2 regions of the Microbacterium longlingense genome follow, and region 1 is predicted to be linked to the other one. Evidence: riboswitches for the same ligand, from Rfam matches in the RefSeq annotation. Region 1 holds a riboswitch; the other holds the start of a gene.
What was found. Region 1 has a riboswitch for glycine ahead of gcvT (glycine cleavage system aminomethyltransferase GcvT). Riboswitches for the same ligand answer to the same signal wherever they lie in the genome.
Positions count from the first base shown of each region.

Region 2: linked by a shared signal. The riboswitch ahead of AC3RXY_RS11700 (DUF5058 family protein) and the one ahead of gcvT (glycine cleavage system aminomethyltransferase GcvT) in region 1 are both predicted to bind glycine.

Region 1 covers NZ_JBYRJA020000006.1:63,127-77,804, forward strand. The annotation lists gene AC3RXY_RS10070 (glycosyltransferase family 2 protein) at 1-726, opposite strand, end outside; gene AC3RXY_RS10075 (cysteine desulfurase family protein) at 768-1,910, opposite strand; gene nadC (carboxylating nicotinate-nucleotide diphosphorylase) at 1,915-2,766, opposite strand; gene nadB (L-aspartate oxidase) at 2,766-4,340, opposite strand; gene nadA (quinolinate synthase NadA) at 4,337-5,689, opposite strand; gene AC3RXY_RS10095 (NUDIX hydrolase) at 5,686-6,420, opposite strand; gene AC3RXY_RS10100 (hypothetical protein) at 6,628-7,326, shown strand; gene AC3RXY_RS10105 (PASTA domain-containing protein) at 7,534-8,322, shown strand; glycine riboswitch at 8,549-8,643, shown strand; glycine riboswitch at 8,644-8,743, shown strand; gene gcvT (glycine cleavage system aminomethyltransferase GcvT) at 8,796-9,896, shown strand; gene gcvH (glycine cleavage system protein GcvH) at 9,893-10,270, shown strand; gene gcvP (aminomethyl-transferring glycine dehydrogenase) at 10,352-13,195, shown strand; gene AC3RXY_RS10125 (PH domain-containing protein) at 13,322-13,870, shown strand; gene AC3RXY_RS10130 (peptide ABC transporter substrate-binding protein) at 14,095-14,678, shown strand, end outside.
Region 2 covers NZ_JBYRJA020000007.1:121,924-136,601, forward strand. The annotation lists gene AC3RXY_RS11650 (carbon-nitrogen family hydrolase) at 1-719, opposite strand, end outside; gene AC3RXY_RS11655 (flavin reductase family protein) at 765-1,331, opposite strand; gene AC3RXY_RS11660 (LLM class flavin-dependent oxidoreductase) at 1,487-2,575, opposite strand; gene AC3RXY_RS11665 (purine-cytosine permease family protein) at 2,650-4,002, opposite strand; gene AC3RXY_RS11670 (cyclase family protein) at 4,132-5,049, opposite strand; gene AC3RXY_RS11675 (Dabb family protein) at 5,051-5,350, opposite strand; gene AC3RXY_RS11680 (LysR family transcriptional regulator) at 5,500-6,393, shown strand; gene AC3RXY_RS11685 (TetR/AcrR family transcriptional regulator) at 6,424-7,041, opposite strand; gene AC3RXY_RS11690 (amidohydrolase) at 7,156-8,619, opposite strand; gene AC3RXY_RS11695 (hypothetical protein) at 8,648-9,382, opposite strand; gene AC3RXY_RS11700 (DUF5058 family protein) at 9,411-10,172, opposite strand; glycine riboswitch at 10,316-10,403, opposite strand; glycine riboswitch at 11,101-11,190, shown strand; glycine riboswitch at 11,191-11,284, shown strand; gene glyA (serine hydroxymethyltransferase) at 11,328-12,662, shown strand; gene AC3RXY_RS11710 (L-serine ammonia-lyase) at 12,659-14,026, shown strand; gene AC3RXY_RS11715 (hypothetical protein) at 14,093-14,678, opposite strand, start outside.

The DNA of each region.
Region 1 (14,678 bases):
CAGCAGTGCTCGGAAGTAGTCGTGCATCACCGTGCGGCGATGCTTGGACTGCGTGATCGAGCTGCCGTCCGTGCGCAACCGCCAGTGGGCGATGACATCGGGAATCACGTCGAAGGCGCGGGCGCGGGTGTACATCCGCTGGGCGACGATCTGATCCTCGTAGGCGACGTCCTCGGGGAAACGCAGGGCTTCAGCTGCCCAGAAATCGGTTCGGCTGATCTTCGACCAGGCAACGATGTTCGCCGATGCGGCCGGGTGGAGGTGGATGTTGGTGCGTTCGCGGGCCGGAGAGGTCGCCGCGGCCGTCCAGGGCTGCACCCGGCCGGGCCGGTAGACGCCGTCGGCGTCGGCGCGGAGACGCACGTATGCGCCGGCGGCGAAGTCGCTGCCCGTCGAGCACAGCGTCGTCAGCATGCGCTCGATGGCGTGCGCGGTCAGGGCGTCGTCGGCGTCGAGGAAGCCGAGAAAGGGGGTGTCGACGAGGTCGAGGCCGACGTTGCGTGCGGCTCCGAGCCCGCGCGATGCCTCGTGATGAACGACCACGAAGCGCGGATCGGCCGCGGCGGCGGCGGCGAAGATCTCCCCGGTGATGTCGCGGGAGCCGTCGTCGATGAGCACGGCGCGCCAGCGTGGTTCGGTCTGTGCGCGGAGGGAGGCGATCGCGGCGGGCGCGAAGGCGGCGATGTCGCGTCCGGGCACGATCATCGTCAGGAGGGGGTCTGACACCCCCAAATCCTAGGCCGACCACTCCTGCCCAGGGGCAGTGCTCAGGAGGTGAGGGTGCGCACGGCGTCGGCGACCAGGGCAGCGAGGTGCGCGGCGGGAGGGAGGCCGATCAGCGTGTGGGGGAGGGTGATGCGCACCGAGGTGCGGGCGACATCCGGCGCGATACCGAGTGCGAGCAGCACAGGGGACGGCTCATCGCTGCCGGCCGCGCACGCCGATCCGCTCGACGAGACCACGCCCCGGCGTTCGAGCTCGAGCAGGACGGCCTCGCCGTTGACGCCCGCGAACGTGAAGCTCGCGACAGACGCGAGCCGCGCAGACGGGTGCCCCGTCAGGCGCGCTCGCGGCACCCGCGACAGCACCTCGCCCACCAGCGCGTCTCGGTAGGCGGACACCTGCGACGACGACGCGGCCCGCTCCGCCTCCGCGCATTCGAGTGCGACCGCGAGCGCCACGGCACCCGCGACATTCTCGGTGCCGCTGCGCCGCGCTCGCTCCTGGCCACCCCCGTGCAGCAGCGGCTCGAGCGGGATGCGTCCGCGCACGCCGAGCGCGCCGATGCCCTTGGGGGCGCCGACCTTGTGCCCCGACACCGAGACGGCATCCGCTCCGAGCCCCGTGAGCGGGAGCCATCCGGCCGCCTGCACGGCGTCGGTGTGGAGCAGGGCCCCGGCGTCATGGGCGACCGCAGTCAGGGCCGGGATGTCCTGCACGGTGCCGACCTCGTTGTTCGCGTAAGCGATCGAGACCAGCGCGGTGTCCTGGCCGACCTGCGCGGCGAGCGCCTCCGGGGCGACGATGCCGAGGCCGTCGACGGGCGCGAAGGTGGTCGCGACACCGTGCCACCGGGCGAGGTGCGCCGCAGAAGCGATCACGGACTCGTGTTCGATGGCGCTCGTCACGAGCCCGCGCCGCGGCGACCCCGAGCCGATGGCGCCGAGCAGGATGCCCTTGAGCGCGAGGTTGTTGGCCTCGGTGCCGCCGGCGGTGAAGACCACGTCGCCCCGCCGCATTCCGAGCATCGCCGCGACGCGTGCGCGGGCGTCGTCGAGGGCCGCCGCCGCAGCCTCGCCGATGGTGTGATGACTCGACGGGTTGCCGAAGACGCCGCGGAGGAACGGCATCATCGCCTCGAGCGCTTCGGGCCGGACCGGCGTGGTCGCGGCGTTGTCGAGATAGAGCATGGACTCAGCCGACGTGCAGGTCGAGCCCCAGATCCAGGGCACGGGCGGAGTGGGTGAGCGCGCCGACCGAGATCACGCCGACGCCGGTCTCGGCGATCGCGCGCACCGTTTCCATCGTGACGCCGCCGGAGGCCTCGCACACGGCGCGGTCGCCGATCTGGGCCACCGCGATGCGGAGGTCGTCGAGGGAGAAGTTGTCCAGCAGCACGGTGTCGGCGCCCCCGGCGATGACGGCCTCGATCTGATCCAGCCGGTCGACCTCCACGACCACGTGCATCGTGTGCGGCAGGGTGTCGACGGCCGCCCGCAGCGCCGTGGCGAGATCGGCCCCGCGCCGGGTGAGCACGCCCAGGTGGTTGTCCTTGGCCATCACGGCGTCGGACAGCGAGAACCGGTGGTTGCCGCCCCCGCCGCTGGCCACCGCATGCCGCTCGAAGGCGCGCAGGCCCGGGGTCGTCTTGCGGGTGTCGACGATGCGCGCTCCCGTGCCGGTCACCGCGGCGACGTAGGCCGCGGTGAGCGTGGCGATCCCGCACATGCGCTGGCAGAAGTTCAGCCCCACGCGCTCGGCGGTCAGCACGCTGCGCGCCGAGCCGGAGACCGTGGCGAGCACGTCCCCGGGGAGGAACCGGGTGCCGTCGGCCACGGGGAGGATGACCTCCACGGCCGGATCGGTCAGCCGGAACGCTGCGGCGAAGACCGCGCCCCCCGAGAACACCCCCTCCTCCCGCGCGACGAGGTCGGCCTGCGCGCGGGCATCCGCCGGAATCAGGGCGGCACTGGTGGCATCGCCCCAGGGGGCGTCCTCCTCAAGAGCGGCGGCGACGACGCGGTCGATGGTGGCAGGGGTGAGCATCAGGCGGCTCCGATCACGGCGTCTGCGGCGGGGTGGTCGACAGCGGCCAGCGGGGGATAGTCGCTGCGGTAGTGCGCGCCCACCGACTCTCGGCGGGCGCGGGCGGCGGAGACCGCGTGCGCGGCGACGAGGAGCAGGTTCTCGTCCTCGTGGTCTCGTTCGGTCACCGGCGTGCGCGCGCGGGCGCGCCATGCCGCGATCGTGCGGGCCGCCCTGGCGAGTCCGGCTTCGTCGCGGACGAGGCCGGCATCCGACCACATGAGCTCTTGCAGGGCCCCGCGGGTGAACGGCTCAGCGGCGGCATCGGGGGCGACAGACGGCAGTGGTCCGGGTACGGCTCCTGGCGGGTTCCACTCGTCCGGACCAGTGAGGTCGGCGAGGACCGCCGCGCCGGCACGCGCACCGAACACCGCCCCCTCGAGGAGCGAGTTGCTCGCCAGACGATTGGCGCCGTGCACCCCGGTGCGCGCGACCTCGCCGACCGCGTAGAGCCCGGGAAGCGTCGTGCGGCCGTCGAGGTCCGTCACCACACCCCCCATCAGATAGTGCGCTGCGGGGGTGACCGGCACCGGCTCGGAGGCCCAGTCGATCCCGCGCTCGCGCAGGGCGGCGTCGATCGTCGGGAAGCGTTCCGCCAGGAATGCTCTGCGCTCCGCGGCCGTGGCGCGCAGTCCGCGCGCGTCGAGGAACACCGGGCGCCCGTCCTGGGCCGCCATCCGATCGGCGATCGCCCTGGCCACGATGTCGCGCGGAGCGAGCTCACCGTCGGGGTGGGCATCGAACGCGAAGCGCCGGCCGGTCTCGTCGATGAGCACGGCGCGCTCGCCGCGGACGGCCTCGGAGACCAGGAAGGCTTCTCCGGCGGCGACGATCGTGGGGTGGAACTGGAAGAACTCCAGATCGCTCACCGCAGCGCCTGCGCGGATCGCGGCGGCGATGCCGTCGCCGGTCGCGACGGGGGGATTGGTGGTGTGGGCGTACAGCTCGCCGGCACCGCCCGTGGCGATCACGACGGCGTCGGCGCGGACCGTCTCACGATGCCCGGTCACACCCGGCGCGTCGCCGATCAGCAGCTCGGCACCGGTGACACGACCGGCCTCGACCACGAGATCGAGGAGGAAGGCATGTTCGACCACGCGCGCCTCGCTGGCGCGCAGCCGCTGCACGAGGGCATGCTCGATCTCGCTCCCGGTGGCGTCGCCGCCGGCGTGCAGGATCCGCGGGTAGGAGTGCGCGGCCTCGAGGCCGCGGTGAAAGACGCCGTTCTCATCGCGGTCGAAGTCGACGCCGAGCTCGATGAGCTCGCGCACCCGGCCAGGACCATCGGCGACAAGGGTCCGCACCGCCTCCGCATCGTTGAGCCAGGCCCCCGCGACCAGCGTGTCGTGCACATGGTCGTCGAGCCGGTCGTCGTCGAAGGACACCACCGCGATACCGCCCTGCGCGAAGCGCGTGTTGGCGTGGTCGAGGACGTCTTTGGTGACGACCGTGACCCGGCAGCCGTGACCGAGAGCGTGCAGGGCAGCGGTGAGCCCGGCGATGCCGCTGCCCACCACGAGCACGTGCGCGCTCATCGGGCTTCCTGCTCGGCGGGTGCGGGCACGGGCGGCTTGGCCACGAGCATCCGCTCGAGCGCACGCCGGGCGGGGACAGCCACATCGTCCGACACGCGGATGCGGTTCTGGACCCGCCCCGCGACGAGCTCTTCGAGCACCCACGCGAGGTAGCCGGGGTGAATGCGGTACATCGTCGAGCAGGGGCAGACCACCGGATCGAGACAGAACACCTCGTGCTGCGGGTACTGCGCAGCCAGGCGCCGGACGAGGTTGATCTCCGTGCCCACCGCGAAGACGGCGGGCTCGGTCGCCCCGTCGATCGCCCGGCGGATGTAGTCGGTCGAACCCGCCTCGTCGGCCGCGTCGACGACCTCCATCGGGCACTCGGGGTGCACGATCACGCGGACACCCGGATGCTCGACCCTGGCGCGATCGATCTGGGCGACCGTGAAACGGCGGTGCACCGAGCAGAACCCGTGCCACAGGATGACCCGGGAGTCCTGCAGGTCCGCCGCCGTTGAGCCGCCCAGGGGACGACGGGGATTCCACATCGGCATCTGCTCCAGCGGCACGCCCATCGCCTTGGCGGTGTTGCGGCCCAGGTGCTGGTCGGGGAAGAACAGCACACGGCGGCCGCGCGCGAACGCCCAGTCGAGCACGGTCTGTGCGTTGGACGAGGTGCAGACGATCCCGCCGTGACGGCCGACGAACCCCTTGATCGCCGCGGAGGAGTTCATGTAGGTCACCGGCACCACCGGAACGAGACCTTCGGAGTCCGGTTCGTCGAGCGGCCCGAGCACGTCCTCGAGCTGCTCCCAGCACTCCTCGACCTCGTCGATCGAGGCCATGTCGGCCATCGAGCATCCGGCGGCGAGGTTCGGCAGGATCACCGCCTGCTCCGGGCGGGAGAGAAGATCAGCGGTCTCGGCCATGAAGTGCACGCCGCAGAAGACGATCGCCTCCGCATCGGGGTATTCGAGGGCGGCATTGGCGAGCTGGAACGAGTCGCCGACGGCGTCGGCGTGACGGACGACCTCCTCGCGCTGATAGAAGTGGCCGAGCACGACGACGCGGTCGCCGAGGATCTCCTTCGCGGCGCGTATCCGGGCGTCGAGCTCCTCTTCCGCAGCGTCGCGGTAGGAGGCGGGCAGCTCGCCCTGGCGGGGAGCGCCGGTGGGGATGACATCGCCCATCGACGAGCCGGGGCCGTATCCGGGGCGGGTGTCGAAGTCCCAGGGGCCGACGGCGAGGTCGGTGCTGCAGACGCCGTCGTCGGCGGGGCCGGGGTCGCCGTCGACGATCCGGTGGATGAGATGGTCGACCGACGGGTCGCGCAGGGCAGGGGTGGGCAGGGATGCAGGAGTCATGGCGTTCTCGTCTCCTCGGGGGCCAGCGGGCCGCGCTCGGCGAGCTCCACGGCGGTGTTGTAGCGGTAGAGGCGCGCCGGTCTGTGCGATCCGGTGCGGAACCTCTCCGTGGGCAGAAGGTGGCCAGCGGCCTCCACCTGACGGCGGAAGTTCGCGGGATCCAGGGGGCGTCCGAGGATCGTCTCGTAGGCCTCGCGGAGGTCGGACAGGGTGAACTCCTCGGGGAGGAAGCCGTGCGCGATGCGGCTGTAGCCGACTTTGTTGCGCAGCCGCCACAGCGCATATTCGACGATCTGGTTGTGGTCGAAGGCGAGGGCGGGGAGGTCGTCGGCGTCGAACCAGTGCACGTTCTCGGGGGCGAGACCGGTGGCACGGTAGGCGGCGCTCTGGGCGTCGACCTCGTCGGCGCGCAGGAGCGCCCAGTACACGATCGACACGACGCGGGTGGGGGAGCGATCGACGGCACCGAACGCATACAGCTGTTCGAGATAGCTGGGGGCGAGGCCGGTCGTCTCGGCGAGCGTGCGGGAGGCGGCGTCCTCCAGGCTCTCGGCGGTGGCGAGCCATCCGCCGGGCAGCGCCCACTGGTCGCGGTGCGGGTCGCGGGTGCGGCGCACCAGAGGAAGGCACAGGCGGGCGCGCCCGTCGCTGTCGCGACGCAGGGTGATGATCACGGTCGATACGGCGACGCGGATGGCATCGCGGTGTTCGGCCCCACTTCGTGTCGTCATGACCCTAACCTCCTGCGGCGATCTTAGTGTCAGCATGACTCGAAGTGCAAGCCGCCCTCCGCTCGTGCAGACTGCTCGGGGTTCGGCCTTGCCGAACTCAGGCAGAACCGCGCCGTCGGCGGCGCGGCGGGCCGGAGCAGCCGCGCGGCGCCGTTTCTGCCTGACTTCGGAAAGGACCGCGGCGCGGCGAGTACGCTATGGCTGCGCGTGCGTACCGGGCTCGCCGCGCCGGGGGGAAAGATGCCGGGAAGAATCGTCGACTATTTCAGCGGTGTGGTGGGAAGCGTGCGGCTGGCGCTGCTCGTCGCCGCGCTGACGTTCCTGCTCCAGTGGGCCTTCTCCGTGCTGCGCCGCCGCGGTCCGGACAGGACGGCCCGCAAATCCGGCCGGGATGGCGCGGTCCGCTGGGTCCGTGCGGTGGCCACAGCAGTGGTCGCGGGGGCGGTCCTGCTTCTGGTTCTCGTGCTCTGGCCCGGCGGCACCGGGAGCCCGGAGCCCTCCGGAAAGCAGGGCGGACCATCGGTTGCCGCGACATCCCGCGGCGAGCTGCGGCTGGACCCGGAGCCGCAGATCGAGACGCTCCTGGTCGGCGGGGCGCCGGCTGCCCGGCCCAGCTATCGGATCGCTGCGGAGGGATGCCCCGGCGACGCCATCGGGGTCGATGTGGTGCTGCCGGACGCTCCGCCCGCCGTCGAGCTCTGGTTCGGCCTGGATGATCACGCCGGTGCCGGCCGTGCGGTCCTCGTGGAAAGCGGAGGCTCGCAGCGCACCGTGGAGGGGATCACCCCGGTGCGTGTCGTCGTCGAGATGGCGGACGGATCGGGAGCTTTCACGCTGCGCGCGCTGCCTGCAGCCGGGGCGGACTGCGACTCGCCGGCCATCGCGGTCACCGTCAGGAAGACATAGCGGACGAGAAACACGAGCCATCACACAGAGGTCGTCGTCGACAGGGAGACGGCGACCGCATCGGGGGGAACCATGAAAAGCACCTCGCGCTCCGCAATCGCAGCCGTCCTGGTTGCCACGGCGCTCTTGGCGGGCTGCGCTCCGCCGGGACCGCCGCCGGCGGATGCTCCCGGCGGAGCGGCGGGGAGCGACGCCGAGCGGGCGCTGATGCCCTCCGTCGTCGGCGTCACCGAGGAAGAGGCGCGGGCGATGATCCTCGGCGCGGCTCCGAACGCGGCGATCTCGCTCCAGCAGCGGCGCGACGCGGGAGTCGCCGGCGTCGTGCTCGCGCAGGACCCTGCCGCCGGGTCGGCGGTCGGCGAGCTCGTGGTGTTGACGATCTCGACGGGGAGCATCGAGGTGCCGGATGTCGTCGGACAGCCGGTCAGTGCGGCCAAGAAGGCCCTGCGTGAGGCCGGGTTCGAGGTGGCGGAGCGTGAAGTCGCCGAGCAGGGCGCCGCGGACGGGACGGTCGTGGCGCAGCGCCCGGAGCCGGGGGCGCTCAATGAGGCGGTGGTGACGCTCGACGTGGCCCGTCGGGATGCGGCGACGTATCTCGCCGACATGGATCCCGTCGAGCGCGGTGACCAGACCCGCGTCCGGGTGGAACCTGCTGAGGTCGACGGTCGGCAGTACACCCAGGCGATCGTCATCGAACCGACCTGGAGCGCCGGGCCGGTCTCGGTGTCGTACAACCTCGGGCGCGGGTATGCGCAGTTCGACGCGGTCGCCGGCGTGTCCGATCTCGCCTCGAGCGACGCGCGAGCGGCGATCGACATCCGGGCCGAGGACGGCCGGTCGTTGTTCTCGGCGTCCGACCTCGCGCTGGGGCAGCCGGTGACCATCGACGCGCTCAACGTCGACGGCGTGCTCCGCCTCACGATCGACGTCACGCTCACCGGTTCCGACGCGGTCTTCGTTCTCGGTGACCCGCGGCTCTCGAACCCGCGCGGTTGAGCCGGGATCCGGCGCCGTGCCGAACTCCGGCAGAATCGTGCGCGCAAATCCCGCGGACCCGCCGTTGCGGCGGTGCGCGGCTGGGCTGGCGGGATCTGCCTGAGTGGGGGAGTGTGCCCCCCCCCCCGGAGCGGGCCCACTCGGCCGGTCCGCGCACCGCCCGATCAGGCGTATCGGGCCGGACCCGTGGCGCGGTACCCTAGGGGAACAAGTGAAGACAGGCCGCATGGTGTGTGCGGGAGAGCCCCGGTGAAACAGGCCGGGCACCGAAGGAGCAAGCCTCCCCGCCAATCTCTCAGGTACGCGTACCGCTCGCACCCGGCCGCTCTGAAAAACGACGTCGTCTCCGGCGTCGTGCCGACGGTGAAAGCCGGGCCCCGCGCCCGTGCGAAGCTCTCAGGCCCATGACAGAGGGGGAGTTCTCCGGCATCCGGTCATCCGGTCGGATGCCGATATCCGACGAGGGAGAGCTCATGACCCAACCCCGCTATACGCCCCTGAGGGAGCGCCACGAGGCGCTCGGGGCATCCTTCACCGATTTCGGGGGCTGGCAGATGCCGGTGCGCTACACCTCCGATCTCGCCGAGCACCATGCGGTGCGCGAGAGCGCCGGCCTGTTCGACATCTCGCATATGGCCGAGTTCACGGTCGAGGGAGCCGACGCTGCCGCCTACCTCGACAACGCCCTGGCCGGGCGGCTGTCCGCGATGTCCGTGGGCAAGGCGAAGTACTCGCTGCTGCTCGCCGAGCCCCGCGGCATCATCGACGACGTCATCGTCTACCGGCTCGCCGACGAGCGCTTCCTCATCATCTCCAACGCCGGCAACCGCGCCGCGGTCGCCGAGGCACTGCACGAGCGCGCCGCCGATTTCGCCGTCGAGGTCGTCGACGTCAGCGACGACTACGCGCTCCTGGCCGTGCAGGGCCCCGCGGCCGAGCAGATCGTCGCCGAGACCGCGGGCATCTCCGCGGTCTCGGTGCCGTGGTCCGAGCAGAAGTACTACGCCTGGGCCGACGGCCTGTTCTCGGGAGAGCCGCTGCTGATCGCGCGCACCGGGTACACCGGCGAGGACGGATTCGAGCTGCTGGTGCCCGCTGCGCAGGCGCCGGCGCTGTGGGATGCCGTCGTCGCGGCCGGTGCCGCGCACGGTCTCGTGCCGTGCGGGCTGGCTGCTCGCGACACGCTGCGCCTCGAGGCGGGGATGCCCCTGTACGGCCATGAGCTCTCCCTCGACATCGTGCCGGCGCAGGCCGGTCTCGGGCGCGTGGTGGTGGCCGCCAAGGAGCGTTTCGTCGGCAAGGACGGCATCGAGCCCGCCGAGGGCGCGCGCGTGCTCGTCGGTCTCACCGCCGAGGGACGTCGCGCCGGCCGCGCGGGCTACGCGGTCACCGACGCCGACGGCGCTGTCGTCGGCGAGATCACCAGTGGTGCGCTCAGCCCCACCCTCGGCCACCCGATCGCGATGGCCTTCATCGACCCGCAGGCGGCCGACGCCGACCTGTTCCTCGACGTGCGCGGCACCAAGATCCCCGCGACCGTCACCGACCTGCCTTTCTACCGGAGGACGAAATGACCGATCTGAACACGCTCCGTTACAGCGAAGAGCACGAGTGGGTCGCCCTCGAGGGCGATGTGGCGACCATCGGCGTCACCGACTACGCCGCTGAGCAGCTGGGCGACGTCGTCTTCGTCGAGCTGCCGGCGGTGGGTACCGCGATCGCGGCGAACACCGTCGTCGGAGAGATCGAGTCGACCAAGTCGGTCGCCGAGCTCTACGCGCCGGTATCCGGCGAGGTCGTCGAGATCAACGACGATGTCGTCGCCGATCCGTCGCTGGTCAACTCGGCATCGTTCGACGGCGGCTGGCTCCTGAAGGTCCGCGTCGCAGCGGGCGCTCTGGACGGTCTCCTCAGCCGCGACGCGTACGTCGCCCACACCGAGGGCTGATCGGCGGTGGCCGAGGACAACACCCGAGGCGATCTGTTCGCCGACCGCCATATCGGCGTGGATGCGGCTGCCGAGCGCACGATGCTCGACGCGCTCGGCTACGAGACGCTCGATGCGCTCGTGCAGGCGGCCGTTCCCGCGTCGATCCATGCCGCCGCCGTTGCCGACAGTGCGATCCCCGCCGCGGCGACGGAGGCGGAGGCGCTCGCGGAGCTGCGCGGCCTCGCCGCGCAGAACACGGTGCGCCGCGCGATGATCGGTCTGGGCTATTACGACACCCTGACCCCGTCGGTGATCAGCCGCAACGTGCTCGAGAACCCCTCGTGGTACACCGCGTACACGCCGTATCAGCCGGAGATCTCGCAGGGGCGCCTGGAGGCGCTCATCAACTTCCAGACGATGGTGACCGACCTCACCGGCCTCGCCACCGCGAACGCGTCCATGCTCGACGAGGCCACCGCCGTGGTCGAGGCGATGCTGGTCGCGCGGCGCGCGGTCCGCGGCGGCGGCGACGTCTTCGCGGTCGACGCAGACGCCCTGCCCCAGACCAAGGCCCTGCTGGCTTCCCGGGCCGAGGTGCTCGGGATCGAGGTCGTCGAGGTCGACTTCGCCGGGGGCGGCGTGCTCCCCGACGGGATCTTCGGAGCGGTCATCCAGTATCCGGGTGCCTCCGGCCGGGTGTGGGACCCGTCCGGCGTGATCGACGCGGTGCACGTCGCCGGTGGTCAGGCCGTGGTCGCCGCCGACCTGCTCTCGCTCGCGCTGCTGGCCTCGCCCGGCTCGCTCGGCGCGGACATCGCGGTGGGCACGACGCAGCGATTCGGCGTGCCGCTCGGCTTCGGCGGCCCGCATGCGGGCTATATGGCGGTGCGCGCCGGGCTCGAGCGCCAGCTTCCCGGCCGTCTCGTCGGCGTCTCCCAGGATGCTGCGGGCTACCCCGGTTACCGGCTGGCCCTGCAGACGAGGGAGCAGCACATCCGGCGGGAGAAGGCCACATCGAACATCTGCACGGCGCAGGTGCTCCTGGCCGTCATGGCATCGATGTACGCGGTGTACCACGGCCCGGACGGCATTCGCCGGATCGCGACCGAGACCGCGCAGAAGGCTGAGGCGCTCGCCGCCGTGCTCCGCGGCGCCGGCCGGGAACTGGTGACAGACGCGTTCTTCGACACGGTGCAGGTCACCGGCGTCGATGCCGCTGCCGTGGTGGCGCGGGCGAAGGACGCCGGCTACCTGCTGCGTCTGGTGGACGAGGGCACGGTGGGCGTCTCCGCCGACGAGACCACGACCGCCGCCGACCTCGCCGCGGTCGCCGCGGCCTTCGGGGTGGAGGTGGCGGGGGAGTCGTTCGGCTCCGGCATCGCGTTCCGCGACGTCGCGCCGATCGCGGCGGTCCCCGCTGCGCTGCATCGCACGGACGCGTACCTCACCCACCCGGTGTTCAGCAGCCATCGCTCCGAGACCGCGATGATGCGCTACCTCAAGCGTCTCGCCGACCGCGACTATGCGCTCGATCGTGGCATGATCCCGCTGGGCTCGTGCACGATGAAGCTCAACGCGGCGACCGAGATGGCGGCGATCACCTGGCCGGAGTTCTCTCGGATCCACCCGTTCGCGCCGGCCGAGGACGTGCAGGGCTACCTCACGCTCATCGATCAGCTCGAGTCGTGGCTCGCCGAGGTCACCGGCTACGACGCCGTCTCGCTGCAGCCCAACGCGGGCTCGCAGGGCGAGCTCGCCGGACTGCTGGCCATCCGCGGCTATCACCGTGCGAACGGGCAGGCCGAGCGTGACGTGTGTCTGATCCCGTCGTCTGCGCACGGCACGAACGCCGCGTCTGCGGTCCTCGCGGGTATGCGCGTGGTCGTCGTGGCGTGCGATGACGGGGGCAACGTCGATCTCGACGACCTGCGCGCGAAGGTGTCCGAGCATGCCGACGATCTTGCGGCGCTGATGATCACCTACCCCTCGACCCACGGCGTGTACGAGCAGGACGTGCTCGACATCACCCGGGCAGTGCATGACGCCGGTGGTCAGGTCTATGTCGACGGTGCCAACTTCAACGCGCTGATCGGCTACGCGCGACTGGGCGAGCTGGGCGGCGACGTCTCGCACCTCAACCTCCACAAGACGTTCGCGATCCCGCATGGCGGCGGCGGCCCCGGCATCGGGCCGGTGGCGGCGAAGGCGCACCTGGCGCCCTTCCTGCCCGGCCACGCGCAGGCGCAGCGGGCCGAGCACGCCGGCGGGTTCGTCTTCGCGGGCGGTCCGGTCTCGGCGGCGCCCTACGGGTCGGCCGGGGTGCTGGCCATCTCCTGGGCGTACATGCGGATGATGGGCACGGCCGGTCTCAGCCGGGCGACGGCCTCCGCGGTGCTCTCGGCGAACTACGTCGCTCGACGCCTGGGGGAGCACTACCCGGTGCTCTACACGGGCGAGGGCGGCCTCGTCGCCCACGAGTGCATCCTCGATGTGCGGCCGCTCAAGGAGGCCACCGGCATCTCGGTCGACGACGTCGCCAAGCGTCTCATCGACTACGGATTCCACTCCCCGACGATGTCGTTCCCGGTGGCGGGGACGCTCATGGTCGAGCCGACCGAGTCGGAGAACCTCGCCGAGATCGAGCGCTTCATCGAGGCCATGATCCAGATCAAGGCGGAGGCCGATGCCGTCGCGGCCGGCCGCTGGCCGGCCGATGACAACCCGCTGGTGGGCGCACCGCATACGGCGGCCGCTGTCATCCGCGGGGAGTGGGACCACGCCTACACGCGCGAGGAGGCCGCGTTCCCGGTCGCCTCGCTCGTCTCCGCGAAGTACTGGCCGCCGGTGCGTCGCATCGATCAGGCCTACGGCGATCGGAACCTGGTGTGCGCCTGTCCGCCGATCGAGGCGTTCGCGCAGGAGGTCGTCGCCGCGGAGCGCTGAGCGGATCACGACACGTCACGGTGGTCGCGCGTACCAGACCGCCGTGACGTGTCGTGCCGCCGAGGTCGGCGGCACGCGTCCCCGCGCGGTACGGTCGAGGGACCCCCGACCCCCGTGAGGAGCCCCATGCCCGCTGCCGATGAGACCCGTGTCTACCGCTCCGTGCAGAGCACGGTGATCTTCGTCGGAACGGCCGTCGTCGCGGCGTTCTTCCTCATCGACGCCGTGGTGCGCGCCGGATGGGTGCAGGCGCTCCTCCTCGCGCCCTGGGTGCTGCTGGTGCTGTGGTGCGCCTACGAGCTGAGCTTCGTGTCCTTCGTCGCCAGTTCCCGCGACACCCTCACCGTGCAGAACCTCCTGCGACGCACCGTCATCCCGTGGGCGCGGATCACGGATATCCGCCTGCGGTGGCAGCTGGAGTTCACGCTCGACGACGGCACCCGGCTGACGGCGTTCGAAGCGCCGATCGGCGGCCGCCGAGCCGCCGCAGCGAAGGATCCCGCCCAGCTGAAGACGCCGGGCGGACGCGCTTACGCGGAGATCGTCGAGAGCTGGGAGCATGCTCCCAGCTCGGATGCCCCGGTCGTGCGCAGCTGGGACGTGCGCGCCCTGGTCGTGCTCGGAGCGATCCTGGTGTGGACAGCGGCGGCGCTTCTCTACGTCGCCCTCGCCTGATCGTCGAATCGGGGGACCCGCTTCCGCAGCACCCGGCACCGCGTCCCGCTCCGGGATCGGCTCAGGATGGCGCATACTTGTCTGATCGGCGAATTATCACCCGCCGATAACGTTTTGCTCGGACCCTGCGCAAGAGAACCCGGAACGTGCGTATCGTCATTCGGTGGCGTACGTGCTGAACCGGTACGCACGCCGTGCATTTCCACTGATCGAGAGGAATGAACATGTCGAGACGACGTTGGGGACTGGGCGCTATCGCGCTGGCGTCCGCCGTGTCGCTGACGCTCGCCGGCTGCGCGGCCGACAGCGATGACAAGGCTCCCGCCGAAGAGGGCGGCGAGGCTGCGACCAGCACGGCCATCATCACCACGAACGGCTCCGAGCCGCAGAACCCGCTGATCACCTACGCGACCACCGAGACCGGTGGCGGCAAGATCCTGACCGCGATGTACGCGGGTCTGGTGAGCTACACCGCCGAGGGCGACGTGGAGAACGAGGTCGCGGAGTCCATCGAGAGCGACGACGCCACCACCTGGACGATCACGCTCAAGGACGGCTGGAAGTTCACCAACGGTGAGGAGATCACCGCGAAGACCTTCGTCGACACCTGGACGCACGCGGCAGAGGACCCCAACGGCGCCTACTGGTTCGACATCGTCGAGGGTGCGAGCGACGACGGCTCCACCGCTCCGACCGGCCTCACGGTCGTCGACGACAAGACCTTCACCGTCAAGCTGAAGAACGCCGACGCGAGCTTCCCGATCCGCCTGGGCTACACCGCGTACATGCCGCTGCCCTCCGTCGCGTT
Region 2 (14,678 bases), on a different contig from region 1:
ACGATCTGGCTGTGACCGCCCAGCGTCACGCCGCCGTGGGTGCCACCGGTGTTGCACTGCACCACGAAGGCCTGATTCTCGATCGCGCGGGCGCGGCCGAGGACCTGCCAGTGCTCGCGGCGCGCAGCCGGCCACGCGGCGGGAATCGTGAAGAGCGTGGCACCGGCGCTCGTGAGTTCCCGGAAGAGCTCCGGGAAGCGCAGGTCGTAACAGGTGGCGAGCCCGAGCACGACCGGGCCACCGGGACGGTCGAGGGTCGCGGTCGTCACCTCGGTGCCGGCGTCGATGAGTGTGGGCTCGCCCTCCCCGAAACCGAAGGGATGGATCTTGCGGTACTCCGCGACGCGCGTGCCGGCCGGCCCCAGCACGACAGCCGTGTTCCACAGGCCGCGGCCGCCAGCCCGGTGGGGTGGGCCGCCATCGCCGTCCTCCGCGCGCTCGATGATCGAGCCGATGTGCACCACCGCGCCGGCCGTGCGCGCGGCATCGGCGAGGGCCGTGATGGTCGGCCCTCTCAGGGTCTCGGCGCGCTCCCGCCACGCGGAGAAGAAGAAGTACCCTGGCGCCCAGAGCTCTGGCAGGACGATGAGGTCGGCGCCGCGCTGATCGGCGACGAGTTCCGTGACGCGGTGCAGGCGGTCGGTGACCGATTCATCGTCGTCGTACGCGACCTGTATCGCGCGGACGTTGACGGAAGTGCGATGGTTCGCGGGGGTCATGGGGATCGTTCCGTTTCGACGGGGCGGAAGGCGAGGCTGATCACGTCACTCGGCGAGGGATCGGTCGCTGATGGCGTGCCACGCACGGTTGTGGTAGACGAGCGGACGCCCGTCACGGTTCTGCTCGTGGGTTCCCTGGGCACCGGATTCCAGCGCGTGGACGATGACGATCGTCGACGCCCCGACGGTGACCTGGTGGATGATGCGCCCGCGGATCCACGACTTGGCGGTGTGGAACAGCGGCTCGCCGGAGGGCAGCCGTGTCCATTGGCCGGTGTCGGCGAAGCGGTCGACGCCGCTGGTGGCGCCCAGCTTGGCCAAGTGCAGCTGATCGGCGCCGAGCAGGTGCACCACGACCGTCTCGCTGTTGCGGATCACGGGCGTGGCCGACGACAGCGCCGACAGCGAGAACATCAGCAGGGCGGGATCGGCGCTGAGCGAGCTCACCGATGTGGCCGTCATCGCCACCGGCCGTGTGCCGTCGTCGGCGGTGAGGAGAGCGACCCCCGCCGGGTAGTTGCGGAAGAGGTCTTTGAAGATCTCCGGGCTGAGTCCGTCTGCGACCTCGACGGTCGACAGGGAGAGGGTCTCTTCGGTCGCGTACTGAGTCATTTCGATGTCCTGGGGGCTGGGGTCGAGCCGGCGGGCCCGGCACGGCGAAGGTCGGCACGGTCGTCCGGCGCCGCCCATCGGGGCGGCGGCGGAACGGGATCCGGGCGGTGCGACCGGTGGGGGTGCCGGTCACACCGCCGCGGGGCGTCCGCTGGTCATGCGGACGGGAGAGCGGCCAGCTTCTCGTGGATCAGCGGCAGCACCCTCTCGCCGAATACACGGATGTCCGGCACGTAGTCGACGAAGGTCATGAGCACGCCCGCGACGCCGGTGTCGCGCTGCAGGGTCGCGATCTGCTCTGCGACGTTCTCGTAGGATCCGTGGATCACCGGGAAGCTCATGAAGGTGAGGTTCCCTTCTTCCGCCGGCGCGGTGAGCCCGTTGACGAAGTGCGCGCTGGTCCCTCCGGTCTGCGGGTCGAGAGACGCACTGCCGGCGACGTTGCGCAGCGCCTCGACGTCCTGGCCGGCGACGATGCTCTGCGTTTTCGCGAGCGCCTCCTCGTCCGTCTCGGCGGCGATGATGGTGAACAGCGCGTAGGTGCCGACGGTGCGGCCGACCTTCTCCGCCTCTTCGAGCATGGGCCGGGTGATCGTCGGCAGCAGTTCGCGGTCGCCGAAGACGAAGTTGTAGTCGCCGTAGTGGGCCGTATAGACCTGGCCCTTCGTGGACTGGCCGGCCGTGACGATCGGAAGCTCGCGCCCCGAGCTGGGGAAGCAGGTGGCGTCGTCGATGTCGAAGAACTCGCCGGCGAACGTCACACGACCGTCACGCCAGAGCCCCCGCATGATCTGCACATACTCGGCCGCATAGTCGTAGCGACGCTCATAGTATTCGTCGCCAGGCCAGAGGCCCATCGGGTCGTACTCCGGCCGGTTCCATCCCGTGACGAGGTTGACGCCCCCGCGACCCTGGGCGATCTCATCGAAGGTCGCGAGCTGGCGGGCGGCGATCACCGGCGGGATGCCGAGGATCGGGACGGTGGCGAAGACATCGATCTTGCTGGTCTCGGCGGCGATGCCGGTGGCGAGGATGATCGAATCGAGGCATCCGTCCCAGTAGCCGGTGGTGCCTCCGAAACCGCGGTACTTGATCATGGAGAGCACGAAGTCCAGGCCGATGCTCTCGACCTCCTTCGCGATGGCGAGGCAGTGCTCATAGGTGGGCTCGTACTGCGGCGCGTTCTCCGAGATGATGTACCCGTTTTGGCCGTTGGGGAGGAATACTCCGAGTTTCAGGCTCATTCTGTTCTCTCTTTCGGTGCAGTGACGCTCGACGCCGGTCAGGCCATCGAACCTCACGAATGTTCGGTGTTCGGTCAGGCGATCGCGGCCTCGTCGGCGCGCGGTGCCGACGCGGTGCGAACGGAGGAGGGGACCAGGGCAGACGGATAGCGGGACAGCGGCCGCAGGGCGGCGTACATTCCGCTCGCCACGATCACCGTGGCGATGGGGCCCCAGGTCGCACCCCAGGGGAAGGCGCTGGTGAGGAAGATGCCGATGGCGGTGGCCACCACCCACGCCACCAGGCCTGGCACATACACCCGCCGGTAGCGGTCATCGGCCAGGAGGCCGCTCTCGCCCGAGGAACGGGTCAGCAGGATATGGGTGAGCGCGATCGCCACCCACCCGCTGACCAGAACACCCTGCCAGGCCAGCGCGATGAGGAGGTACTGGATGACCGGGAGCAGCATCAGCGCGAAGATGATCGCGGAGGACAGCAGCACCCACACGAAAGCCGGCAGCCGCACCCGGAACAGCCGCTGACCGAACTCCTGGAGGTTCGCGGCGCCGATGTAATAGTTGGCGGTGTTGATGCGGGTCTGGAAGACCAGGATGATCAGCAGGCCGATCGGGCCCATGAGCGCGACAAGACCACCCGACAGCCCGGTCTCAGAGACCTCGAGCCCCGGGATCGTGAAGGTCAGGAAGATGCCGACGAGCGCGTTGACGCCGTAGGTGAGGATCCAGAAGGGCCAGGTGAAGGTGTACCGGGAGTGGAAGGAGATGTCCGCCCGCTTGCCGAGCGCTGCGTAGTCCATCACGTACATCATCAGGACCCAGACACCGAGGTACGCCGAGAATGTCGCCAGCCAGCCCGGGCCGCCCGCAGCGAGGGGCAGCGCGGGAACATCGTGGGTGAGCCAGTTGCCGGTGAACCCGTGTTGCACCCCGGCCCAGACGACCATCACGACGAGGCCGATCAGATAGAGCGGCAGCAGCCACCCGTTGAGCTTGTCGAGGAAACGACGCACGCCCCCGAGGACGAGCGGGGTGGAGTAGCCCACGACGACCAGGCTCCAGACCCACTTCTCGCCGCCGAACGCGGTCTGGAAGGCGTGCACGACGATCTCGCCCTCGAAGACGGCGTAGTAGATCGCCGTCAACGCGAGGATCACCGCGGCGATCACGGTGCCGGCGTTGCCGAGGATGGTGCGGGAGAACCGGGCCACGGTCGCGCGGTTGGTGATGGAATGCCGGGCGAGCACCCGGTTGATCAGGCTGTAGACGACGATCGTCAGCGCGAGCCCGATGAGGGCGTCCCTGGTGCCGAACGCGACGGCCATCGCCGCGCCGATATAGAGCATGAACATGGCGCTGGCGATGCCGTAGAACGCCATGAACAACGACCATCGGCCCATCTGGTCGTCGTCGGTATCTCGGGGTTCCATGGGCTTCTCCTTTGAAACGTGGAACAGGTGAGGGGAGGGGAACAGGTGACACGAATGCGGGTGGGGCCGAATGAGCGGCACCCCCTGTGGTGCGTCGCGCCGGCGCCGCCCTGGCGCCGGCGCGACGGGTCAGCGCAGCGGCAGGGCGACCGGTCGGATGGGGGCGCCGGTGGCACCCTTCAGCCGGATCGGCGCGGCCATGACGCAGAACTCGTTCACGTCATCGGCGGAGAGCTCCTCGAGGTTGAGCAGCTCGATCATCGGCACGCCCGCCTCGGCGAGGAAGTGACAGTGACCGGGGAGCCAGTTGTCCTCGTGCTGGCTCGGCCCGACCTCGACGCACTCCTGATCGGCGCCGATGACGCTGATCCCCTGTGCTGTGAGCCACCGCGCAGCATCGAGACCGAGTCCCGGAGGGTTACCGAGCGTTCGCGATCCGTCCGGCCAGAACGCCATCCGACCGGTGCGGACGAAGACGACGTCGCCTTCGCCGATGCTCAGGCCGGTGCGCGCGAGCTCCTGCTGAATATCGGCGACGGTGATCGCATAGGAGTCCTCGAGGCACGTCACCCCCTTGAGCTTGGCGATGTCGAGCATGACGGCGCGGGCGATGATCGGGGGGATGACATCCACGCCGCCCTTGGTCCAGTTCCGGCTGCCGAGGTTGTCCTGCACGCTGAAACCGTTGTAGATGCGGCCGTCGACACCGAAGTGGTTGAGGGCGTCGATGTGGGTCCCGGTGTGCGTGTAGAGGAAGACCACGTCGCCCGAGTAGCAGACGTGCCGGTTGACCTGCTCCCCCGCGCCGTTCAGGTTGTCGACGACGGTGCCGTCCGGGGTGTGGCTCATGAAGATCTGGTACGAGGGGTCACCCGCTGCCTGGAAGCTGGGCATGCCGACGAAGTAGTCGACGCTGAGGTCGTACGTCCGCGAGCCATCGACCCTGGCCAGGATCTCCGCGGGCGACGTGCGGGCGAGCAGGTTGAGCGCACCGAGCTCGTCGTCGGGACCGAACGGGCTCTCCCCGATCCGGATGTCCGCGCGCACGTCAGGCCTCCGCCCGGACGAAGTCCACGACGGCCCGGCTGCGGACGCGGGGGAGGAGCTGCTGCACGATCTCCTCGTGGAAGGGGTCGGTGGAGTAGGCCTCCAGGTCCTCCCAGGTCGCGAAGTCGGTGATGAGCACGCCGTCCCACGGGTCGCCGTTGTCGTTCGGCTCGCCGACGTGACCCCCGAGCTCCCAGCTGCGGATCATCGGAAGACGCTCAGAGAGCTGGGAGAGAAGGTCGAGGATGTTCTGCGTGTCGCGCGGCTCTGCCGCCTGCCACATAAAGACGTGCCTGATCATCGTTGATCCCATCTGTCGTCTGGGCCGCCGGGGCCGCTGGGGGTGCGTCTCATCGGAGAGCACCGGGTGTTGACACCATTCTGAAAGTGCGGCATTCATACGTCCAACACATGGTTGTGCTCACACTCATCACCGAGGATGATTGATGCATGGACCTGCAGCAGCTTCGCTATGTCGTCGCGGTCGCCGAAGAGGGCAATTTCACGCGCGCCGCTGCCCGCTGCTATGTCGCGCAGTCCGGGCTGAGCCATCAGATCAAGAGCCTGGAGGACGAGCTCGGGGTCGCCCTGTTCAACCGCACCAGTCGCCGCGTCGAGCTGTCGCCCGCCGGAGTGGCGTTCCTCGATCATGCGCGGGCGGCGCTGAAAGCCGTCGACCGCGCCGCTGCCGATGCGGCGGCGGCGGCCGGACTGATCCGGGGCCGCCTGAGCGTGGGCGTCATTCCCACGGTCACGGCCGTCGATGTGTCGGGGGCACTCAAGGCCTTCCGCCAAGCCCACCCGAACGTGCACATCGCCCTGCAGGTGGCGGGCAGCGATGAGCTCGAGCAAGCGATCGGCCGCGGCGACGTCGACGTCGCCCTGCTCGGCCTCCCGGAGAACCGCAAGCCGCGCGGGGTGACGTCCCACCACCTGGGTTCGGACCGGCTCGTCGCCATCGTCAGCCAGGAGCACGCGCTCGCCCGCCATGCCGAGGTGACCCTGCACGACCTGGCTCAGGAGACGTTCGCCGATTTCCCCGCCGGCACACCGGCACGCGCCGAGAGCGATCTCGCGTTCGCCGCGGCCGGCATCCATCGGGAGGTGGCGTTCGAGTCCATGGCCACCGGGCTCACGATCGACCTGATCCGCCAGAACCTGGCCGTGGCCCTGCTTCCCTCGCGATACGCGCCGCACAACCCCTCGCTCGCCCGCATCCCGATCAGCGACGGGCCCTCGCGTTCGGAGTATCTCGCGTGGAGCACGTTCCACCCCAGCCCGGCGGCGGCAGCCTTCATCGACATCATTCTCGGGAAGGGAGCCCGCCGAGACGCGGACGCCTGACCGCGGAACCCGGCGGGACGCCCCGCAACCTCACCCCCGAAAGTCGACCGGGCTCGCGGCGACGAGGTCACGGGCCAGCTCGGCCGCAGGCCGGTGAGGCTCCTCCCGCAACCACCAGGAGATCACTCCGGCCATGCCGGCCGCGGTGTAACGCGCGGTCAGCTCCGGGTCGCCTTCCAGGTTGTCCCTGGCCCGCAGCGCACGCAACGCCGTGACAGCGAGGGCGTCTTCGAGAGCGCGGAGAAAGTCTCGGTCATGGGCGAGCAGCTCGCCGTACACGTCACGGCGATCCGCGATGAAGGTGATCATCTCCCGGAAGGCATTCTCATTGACGGCACGTTTCGAGTCGCCATCGCGCACCGCGGATCGCGCGAGCGATCCCGCCATCTCGATGACTTCGGCGAGCGCGATGATGGCGAGATCACTCATCCCGGAGAAGTGAGCGTAGAAGGAGGACCGGGTGACCCCGGCACGCCGCACCACCGCCGTCACCGTCACCCGCCCCCGGGGGCTCTCGTCGACGAGCGCCCGGTAGGCCTCCACGAGGAGGCGCCGCGTGCGCAGCACACGCGGGTCGTCGTTGCCCACTCGCCGCGCGCGCAGCTCGTCCTGCTTCTGAGCGTCGGCATCCGGGGAGTTCGCGTACACGACGCCGATCTTAGATCGGCATCATGCCAAACCGGGCCCGTGTCGTCGTCCGGATTCTCTCGGCCGCACGCAGCGGGTCCGGCCGAGAGGATCAGCGTCGGGAATCCGGGCCGGTCACGCGGGTGCGTAGCCGGGGCGCAGCGGCGGAGGAACCACGCCGGCGGGAATCGGGCAATCGTACGGGGTCTCGGCGATCACCGACGCGAACTCGGCTCGGGCGGCGGCGAGGAGCTCGGAGTCGGTGAACAGGTCTGTCGCCGTCGCCGCCATCGCGGTGGCCGCGTGGACCATGCCCTTGTGCGCGGCGGGGCTCTTACCCTGGGCGACGAACTGCCACGTGTGCGGCGGGGTCCCGACGGCGTGCGTGCCACCGATGATCTGCACGGTGGGCACCACCCAGCTGACGTCGCCCACGTCGGTGGACCCGGTCATCTGATGCCGGCGCTCCGGGTCGTTCAGCGGGCTCACCCCGTCGAAGAGCGCGGGTGCATCGTCCCCCACCCCCAGCTTGCGACGAGCAGCATCGACGGACTCCTGCGGAAGTGCCGCCTGCAGTGCACGCGCATGCACCTGATCCGCGTCATCGAAGGGAACGCCGCCGAGCTCCCGGACGTTCTGGTAGAGGGCGATCTCAAGAACGCGGTTGGGCAGCAGCTCGGCGCACGCCCCGTCGAAGACGACCTCCAGCTGGGTATCAGTCATGAGCGCCGCCCCCTCGGCGATACGCGTGACCCGGTCGAACAGCGTGCGCATCGTGGCCACGCGGGCAGAACGAACGATGTAGTAGAGCTCCGCGGTGGGCTGGACGACGTTCGCCGACGGACCTCCGGCGTCGGTGAAGGCGTAGTGGATGCGGTCGGTGTCCTCCATGTGCTCGCGGAGGAAGTTGACCCCGATGTTCATCAGCTCCGCAGCATCGAGCGCGCTGCGCCCATGCTGCGGGGCCGCACCGGCGTGCGAGGGGACGCCGCGGAAGCGGAAGTATGCCTGCGTGTAAGCGAGGCTCAGCCACTGCTCGGTCGACATGGCATCCATCGGATGCCATGTGATGGCGGCGTCGACATCCGCGAAGGCATCACCGATCACCATGAACGTCTTGCCGGCGGCACCTTCCTCGGCCGGGCAGCCGTAGTACCGCACGGTCCCCGCAACGCCGGTCGACTCGAGGTGGCGGGCCACGGCAACCGCGGCCAGCAGCGAACCAGCACCCAGCAGATTGTGGCCGCAGCCATGACCGGCGCTGGACGTGCTGCCAGGGTCTGGTGCTGGCGCGGCCGCCCCGGCCGCCTGACTGAGCCCGGCAAGCGCGTCGTACTCGCCGAGGAAGGCGATCACCGGACCGCCGGAGCCCCACTCGGCGGAGAACGCGGTGGGCACTCCGCCCACGTGCTCCGTGATGCGCGCGCCGAACTCCCGCGCGGCGGCGATCTGGCGCGCGACGGAACGGTGTTCCTCCCACCGCAGCTCCGGGTCATCCCAGATCTCGTCACTGAGACGAGTGAATCGCGGACTGAGCTCATCGACGAGCGGGGCCAGCTGCGCGACCGAACTCGCGTCTTCGACAGATGTCGTTGTCATCGTCCCTGCCTTTCTTTCCGTGCCGGCCTCATGCGGCCGGCTGGGGGTTGTCTTTCTCGGTTGTCGTCTTCGCGCCGCCGGGGAGGAAGAGCGCCAGCAAGATGGTCAGGATGACCGCGATCGCGATGCCGAACGGCGCGAGCACCGGGATGAGCGGGGTCAGGAGGAGGGTGACGGTGAGCGCCACGCCAACAGCGATGAGCAGGGTGCGCGGTTGCGGGTTGCTCGCCACCAGCTGCACGATCACAGCGCCCATGATCGCCGGGAGCACGAAGGTCTGGACGCTGGTGGTGATCTCCGGCGGGATCAGCGCGAGCAGGAGGCTGCCGAGGACTCCCACGAAGATCGCCAGGGAGAGCAGATGGGTCAGCGCCGCGCCGCAGATGGCGAGAGCCGCCGCGAGCTCACCGCGTTTCGTGCCCGGCCGGGCGTCGATGCTCGACTGCGCAACGATCGCCGCGGGGAGCAGCTTGTTCGAGATGTTGCCGATCATGAAGGCCTGGTACATGCTCGCCGGGCCCAGGATGGGAAAGTACGACAGCGGCTCGACGAACCAGATCACCCCGAAAGCCGCGGCGATCGCCAGCACGCCCGTCACGATCCATGACGGCGGAACGCCGAGCTGGAATGCGACGATTCCCGGCCCGGCGATCACGACGATCATGGCGCCGATCATCGTGATCCTCCCCCACCGCGAGGTCGTCTTGTCGAAAGCGGACCAGGCCGCTGTTGCGTCTTGCTCAGGAGCTGTGTGCGTGGTCATGAGTGTCCTCGTCTGAGTGGGGTCGCGGTCAGGCGATGCCTGCGCCGCTGACGACTATGCCGACGACGATGCCGACGATGAGCGCAAAACCGAGGCCCCACTCGCGGAGCCAGCTCTGGCCGGTCTTCTTCGCAACCCAGAGACAGATCAGCATCGTGAGAGCGCTCGCGGTCACCACCGTCGCGGCAGCGATGCCCCTCGTCAGCTGCTGGATCCCGAAGGTGGCGAACGCTCCGATGAGCGCCGCTGCGGGGATCACGGCCATCGCGGTGGCCGCTCGTCCGGTGGTCTTCGTGGCAAGCTTGCCTGTCCCCCTCTTGAGGAGAGGAGTGGCGATAAGAGTGACGATCATCCATCCGCTGCCCGCGATGCCGAGGCACAGCAGGACGGTGGCGAACACGGCCTGCGTGTAGCCCTCACCGCCGAGGGCGACACCGCGGGTATCGGCGACGATGCCGGCGCCGGCGACTTCGAACGCCGCCGATCCGATGAGACCGATGCGGGTGAGCGCGCCGGGTGTTCCGAACACGCTCAGCAGGGTGACCGCGACGAGGACGACCGCCAGCGACGGTCCGATCGAGACGACCGCACCTGCGCGGAACGAACGGCGTACGTCGTGAGGGCTCATGCCGACCGCAGGAGCGGCCTTGCGTACAGCCAGGTAGTAGATGACTGTCTGGGTGAGGATGAGGCCGAAGACGCCGACGACGGCTATCCACAGCACGGGGGAGTTGGCGACGGCGAGAATATCCGTCGAGTCCGAAACAATGGTGGCAGAAGGCAGATTCATGGGGACTCCAGAGGCGGAGATGGTCGCCACGCGGGAATGCGCAGCGAAGGTGCCTGCCCGCTCTGTCCTTGAGCCTGAGAGTGTCGCGCTTGTGACGCTTCTTCCCCTTCGGCGGGCCCCACGTCGGGCCGCTCTCCAGAGTTCCCCAGCCGCGGGTCCTGGTGCCTGAGAGATTGCGGGTACTTGCCCCTTCGGCGTCCGCTGCTGCGGAACTCTCCCCGACGGCTGTTCGACGACCGGTCGCCGCCGTGGAGCTCGGTGGCCGGTGCGAAGGGTGTTCGGTTGTGTTGCACACATTATGGACAGTGTCCGATTGCGTGTCTGTATCGATCCTGTAACAGCCGCGTTACCGATCGCCGCCCTGCGCCGGAATCTCTCAGACTCCGTGCCGAGACGAGCGGCCGCGCGTTCGACTCGGACGACGTCGTGCCCGTGCACCATCGGACGGCGACGTCACCAGGCGATACACAGAAACACTCCGCGGCCTCGAAGAGGCCTGAACGAGTGCATCGAGCCCACGGTGGCTCTCACCGTCGTCGCATGTCTCAGCCGGCGCATAAGCAATCGAAAGCTGCCGTTCTCGGCGCTCGCGCGGCCACAGCATCGATGTGCGGCGACGAGGCGTACCCGGCCATCGACCGCAAGGCGGCTGCGTTGTTCTCGCGACTCGCGCAGAACCGTCCGCTCTTCAGCGGAAACACGCGGTTGTCCCGCGCCCTGACGTTCGCCTTCCTGCACATCGGCGCGACGCGTCGCCGCCACGGACGACGAGGCCTGGGACCGTGTGCTCGCCGCTCCACGTCGCGGCGCCCCCTCCGCCCGGGGAGGGTCCACGCCGCTGCTCACCACCCGCCGGGGATTGCGGCGGCTCCCTTGACAGCGTCGGAGCTGCCTGCGTAGGCTCGCCGCGCAACCGAATACCGGGCCGCGCATCGTCTCGGGAGAACGCCGCATCGCCGGCTGCCGTAGGAGCAACCCCTCTCCGGAATCTCTCAGGCCCCCGTACCGAGACGATCAGGCCACTCTGAAAAGCGGTGCGTCGAGCACCCGCCGACGGGGCAAGCGCGAACCGCTCGCGTGAAATCTCTCAGGCCAATGACAGAGGGGGAGGAACTCACCCATATCCGCACGCCGTGCAGACCCAGGAGTTCCGCCATGTCACCCACCCCTGTTTCCACGATCGACTCTGTTTCCCCGATCGATCCCCTGACCGCGCCCCTCGCCCTCCTCGACCCGGCCGTCGCATCCGCGATCGACCGTGAGCTCGAACGTCAGCGCACCGGCCTGGAGATGATCGCGTCGGAGAACCACGCCCCCCTCGCGGTCATGCAGGCACAGGGCTCCGTCCTCACCAACAAGTACGCCGAGGGCTACCCCGGGCGCCGCTACTACGGCGGCTGCGAGTTCATCGACGAGGTCGAGACCCTGGCGATCGAGCGGGCAAAGGCCGTCTTCGGGTCGGCGTACGCGAACGTGCAACCGCACTCGGGCGCGCAGGCCAATGCGGCCGCCATGCATGCGCTCCTCACGGCGGGCGACACGATCCTCGGGCTGGACCTGGCGCACGGCGGGCACCTCACCCACGGGATGCGGCTCAACTTCAGCGGGCGTCTGTACCGCGTGGTGCCGTACCACCTGCGTGCAGACGACTTCCGTATCGACATCGACGAGGTGCGCGAGCTCGCCAGGGAGCACCGTCCCCAGCTCATCGTCGCCGGCTGGTCTGCGCACTCGCGCGTCATCGACGTGGCCGCGTTCCGCGAGATCGCCGACGAGGTGGGCGCGTTCCTGCTCGTCGACATGGCGCACTTCGCCGGACTCGTGGCGGCCGGGGTTCACCCCTCCCCCGTGCCGCACGCCCACGTGGTCACCACCACCACGCACAAGACCCTGGGTGGGCCGCGCGGCGGACTCATCCTGACCGACGATCCCGGCATCGCGAAGAAGATCAACTCCGCTGTCTTCCCGGGCCAGCAGGGCGGCCCCCTCGAGCACGTCATCGCGGCCAAGGCGGTTGCGCTCGGGGTCGCCGCGACAGACGACTTCCGCGAACGACAGGTCCGCACGGTCGACGGGGCCAGGGCGCTGGCCGCACGGCTCACCGAGCCCGACTGCGCAGCCGCCGGGATCTCGGTGGTCGGCGGGGGGACAGACGTGCACCTGGTGCTCGTCGATCTCCGCGCGTGCGTCCTCGACGGGCAGCAGGCCGAGGACAGGCTCGCCAGCGTCGGCATCACCGTCAACCGCAATGCGGTTCCGAACGACCCCCGGCCCCCGATGGTCACCAGTGGCCTGCGCATCGGCACGCCCGCCCTCGCGACGCGCGGATTCGGCGAAGCGGCCTTCCAGGAGGTCGCAGACGTCATCGCCCGCGCCCTCATCGCCGCGGACGGCGACGACCTCACCCCGCTGCGCGCCCGCGTCGACGCGCTTGCCGCGGCGCATCCGCTCTACCCCGGGCTCGCGCCGTTCTCGGCGACGAGCGCATGAACGTCGGTGTCTTCGACCTGTTCACCGTCGGCATCGGGCCGTCCAGTTCCCACACGGTGGGCCCGATGCGGGCTGCCGCCGACTTCATCGCACGCATCGACGCCCACGAGGCCGACACGATCGAGGTAGCCCTGTACGGCTCGCTCGCGGCGACCGGACGCGGACACGGCACGCTGACCGCGGTGCTGCTCGGCCTGGAGGGGTGGCGCCCCGAGACGGTGCTGCCCGCGCAGGTCGAGTCCCGCCGCGCGGCGTTCGAGAATCACGAGGGGCTGCTCCTGGGCGGAGTCCGCACGATCGCGTTCTCAGAGGACGACATTCGGCTCGATCCCTTCACCGAGCTGCCGGGGCACAGCAACGGCATGCGGTTGCGCGCCCTACGGGCGGACGGCACGGTTCTCGACGAGGCCGTCTACTACTCCACCGGCGGAGGATTCGTGACCCGCGAGGGCGACACCGCGCAGGCGGCCGCCACCGCAGCCCCGACCCCGTACCCGTTCGAGACAGCGGCCGAGCTGCTGGCGCACTGCGATCGCCTGGATGCTCCGATCTCGGAGGTCATGCTCCGCAACGAGACCGCAGCGCGCGACCCGGAGGACGTGCGTAGCGGCATCCTCCACCTCCGCGACGTCATGGTGGACTGCGTCGCACGCAGCGTCCGTCGTGACGGCGTGCTGCCCGGCGGCCTGCGCGTGCGCCGGCGCGCGCCGGAGTGGCACGCGCGACTCCTCGCACAGGACCCGGACGGCAGCGACCCGGCCCTCTGGCAGGAGTGGGTGAATCTGGTCGCGCTCGCCGTCAACGAGGAGAACGCCTCGGGGGGTCGCGTCGTCACGGCCCCGACGAACGGTGCTGCCGGCATCGTCCCCGCGGTGCTGCACTACGCCACGCGCTACACCCCGCAGGGCCAGCGGCTCGGCGCGGATGCGGTGACGGTTCCCTTCCTGCTCACCGCGGCGGCGGTCGGGGTGCTCTTCAAGGCGCGCGCGTCCATCTCCGGCGCAGAGGTCGGCTGTCAGGGCGAGGTCGGATCTGCCTCGTCCATGGCCGCGGCGGGGCTCGCCGAGGTGCTGGGCGGCACGCCCCGTCAGGTCGAGAACGCCGCCGAGATCGCGATGGAGCACAACCTCGGGCTCACGTGCGATCCCATCGGCGGCCTCGTTCAGATCCCCTGCATCGAGCGCAACGCGATCGCGGCGGCGAAGGCCGTGAACGCCGCAAAGATGGCGCTGTGGGGAGACGGCTCACACCGCGTCTCCCTGGACGATGTGATCGCGACGATGCGCGAGACCGGTCGCGATATGAGCAGCAAGTACAAGGAGACGGCGATGGGCGGCCTCGCCGTCAACGTCGTGGAGTGCTGAGGGATGCGGGTTCGGGCGGATCGAGCACCGACCATCCCTTTCCGGGCGGTGTCGCCCGGAAAGGGATCACTCATAGCCGTAGGCGTCGAGGGCGCGACGCAGCGTGTTGGGCGACCGGAACCCGGAATGCCGGCTGGCCTCGGACAGCGACATGCCGGGTGATCGCGCGATCATCATGGCGGCGGTTTCCGCGCGGCGCCGGCGAAGGGTCTCGGCGAGCGAGTACGGCTGCCCCGCGAAGGCTTTGAAGAGGGTGCTCTTGGAGACTCGCAGCTGGGTGGCGATCCCGTCTGGCCCCAAAGCCGGGTCCGTGTGCTGCTCGTCCACGATGCGCGCGACGGCCTCGACGATCGTGTCTGCGGGCACCACGAGCGACTTGATCAGAGCTCGGGCGATGCCGTTGAGCATGACCTTCACGGCAAACGTTATCGCCGGGTCGGAGACCGGTTCTGCCGCGATCGTAGCTTGAAGGGCGGAATAGGTCGCGGCGAAGATGGCCGACTCCGGGTAACCGACGCGCAGGGTGTCGGCGGAGAGCGTCAGCGGAGCGACTTCGTCCGCATCGAAGCTGAACGCCAGAGCTTCCACCGGCGTGGTTGCCGAGAGCCGAACCAACTCGTCGTCCGGGAAGAACACGACCACCGCCCCCTCG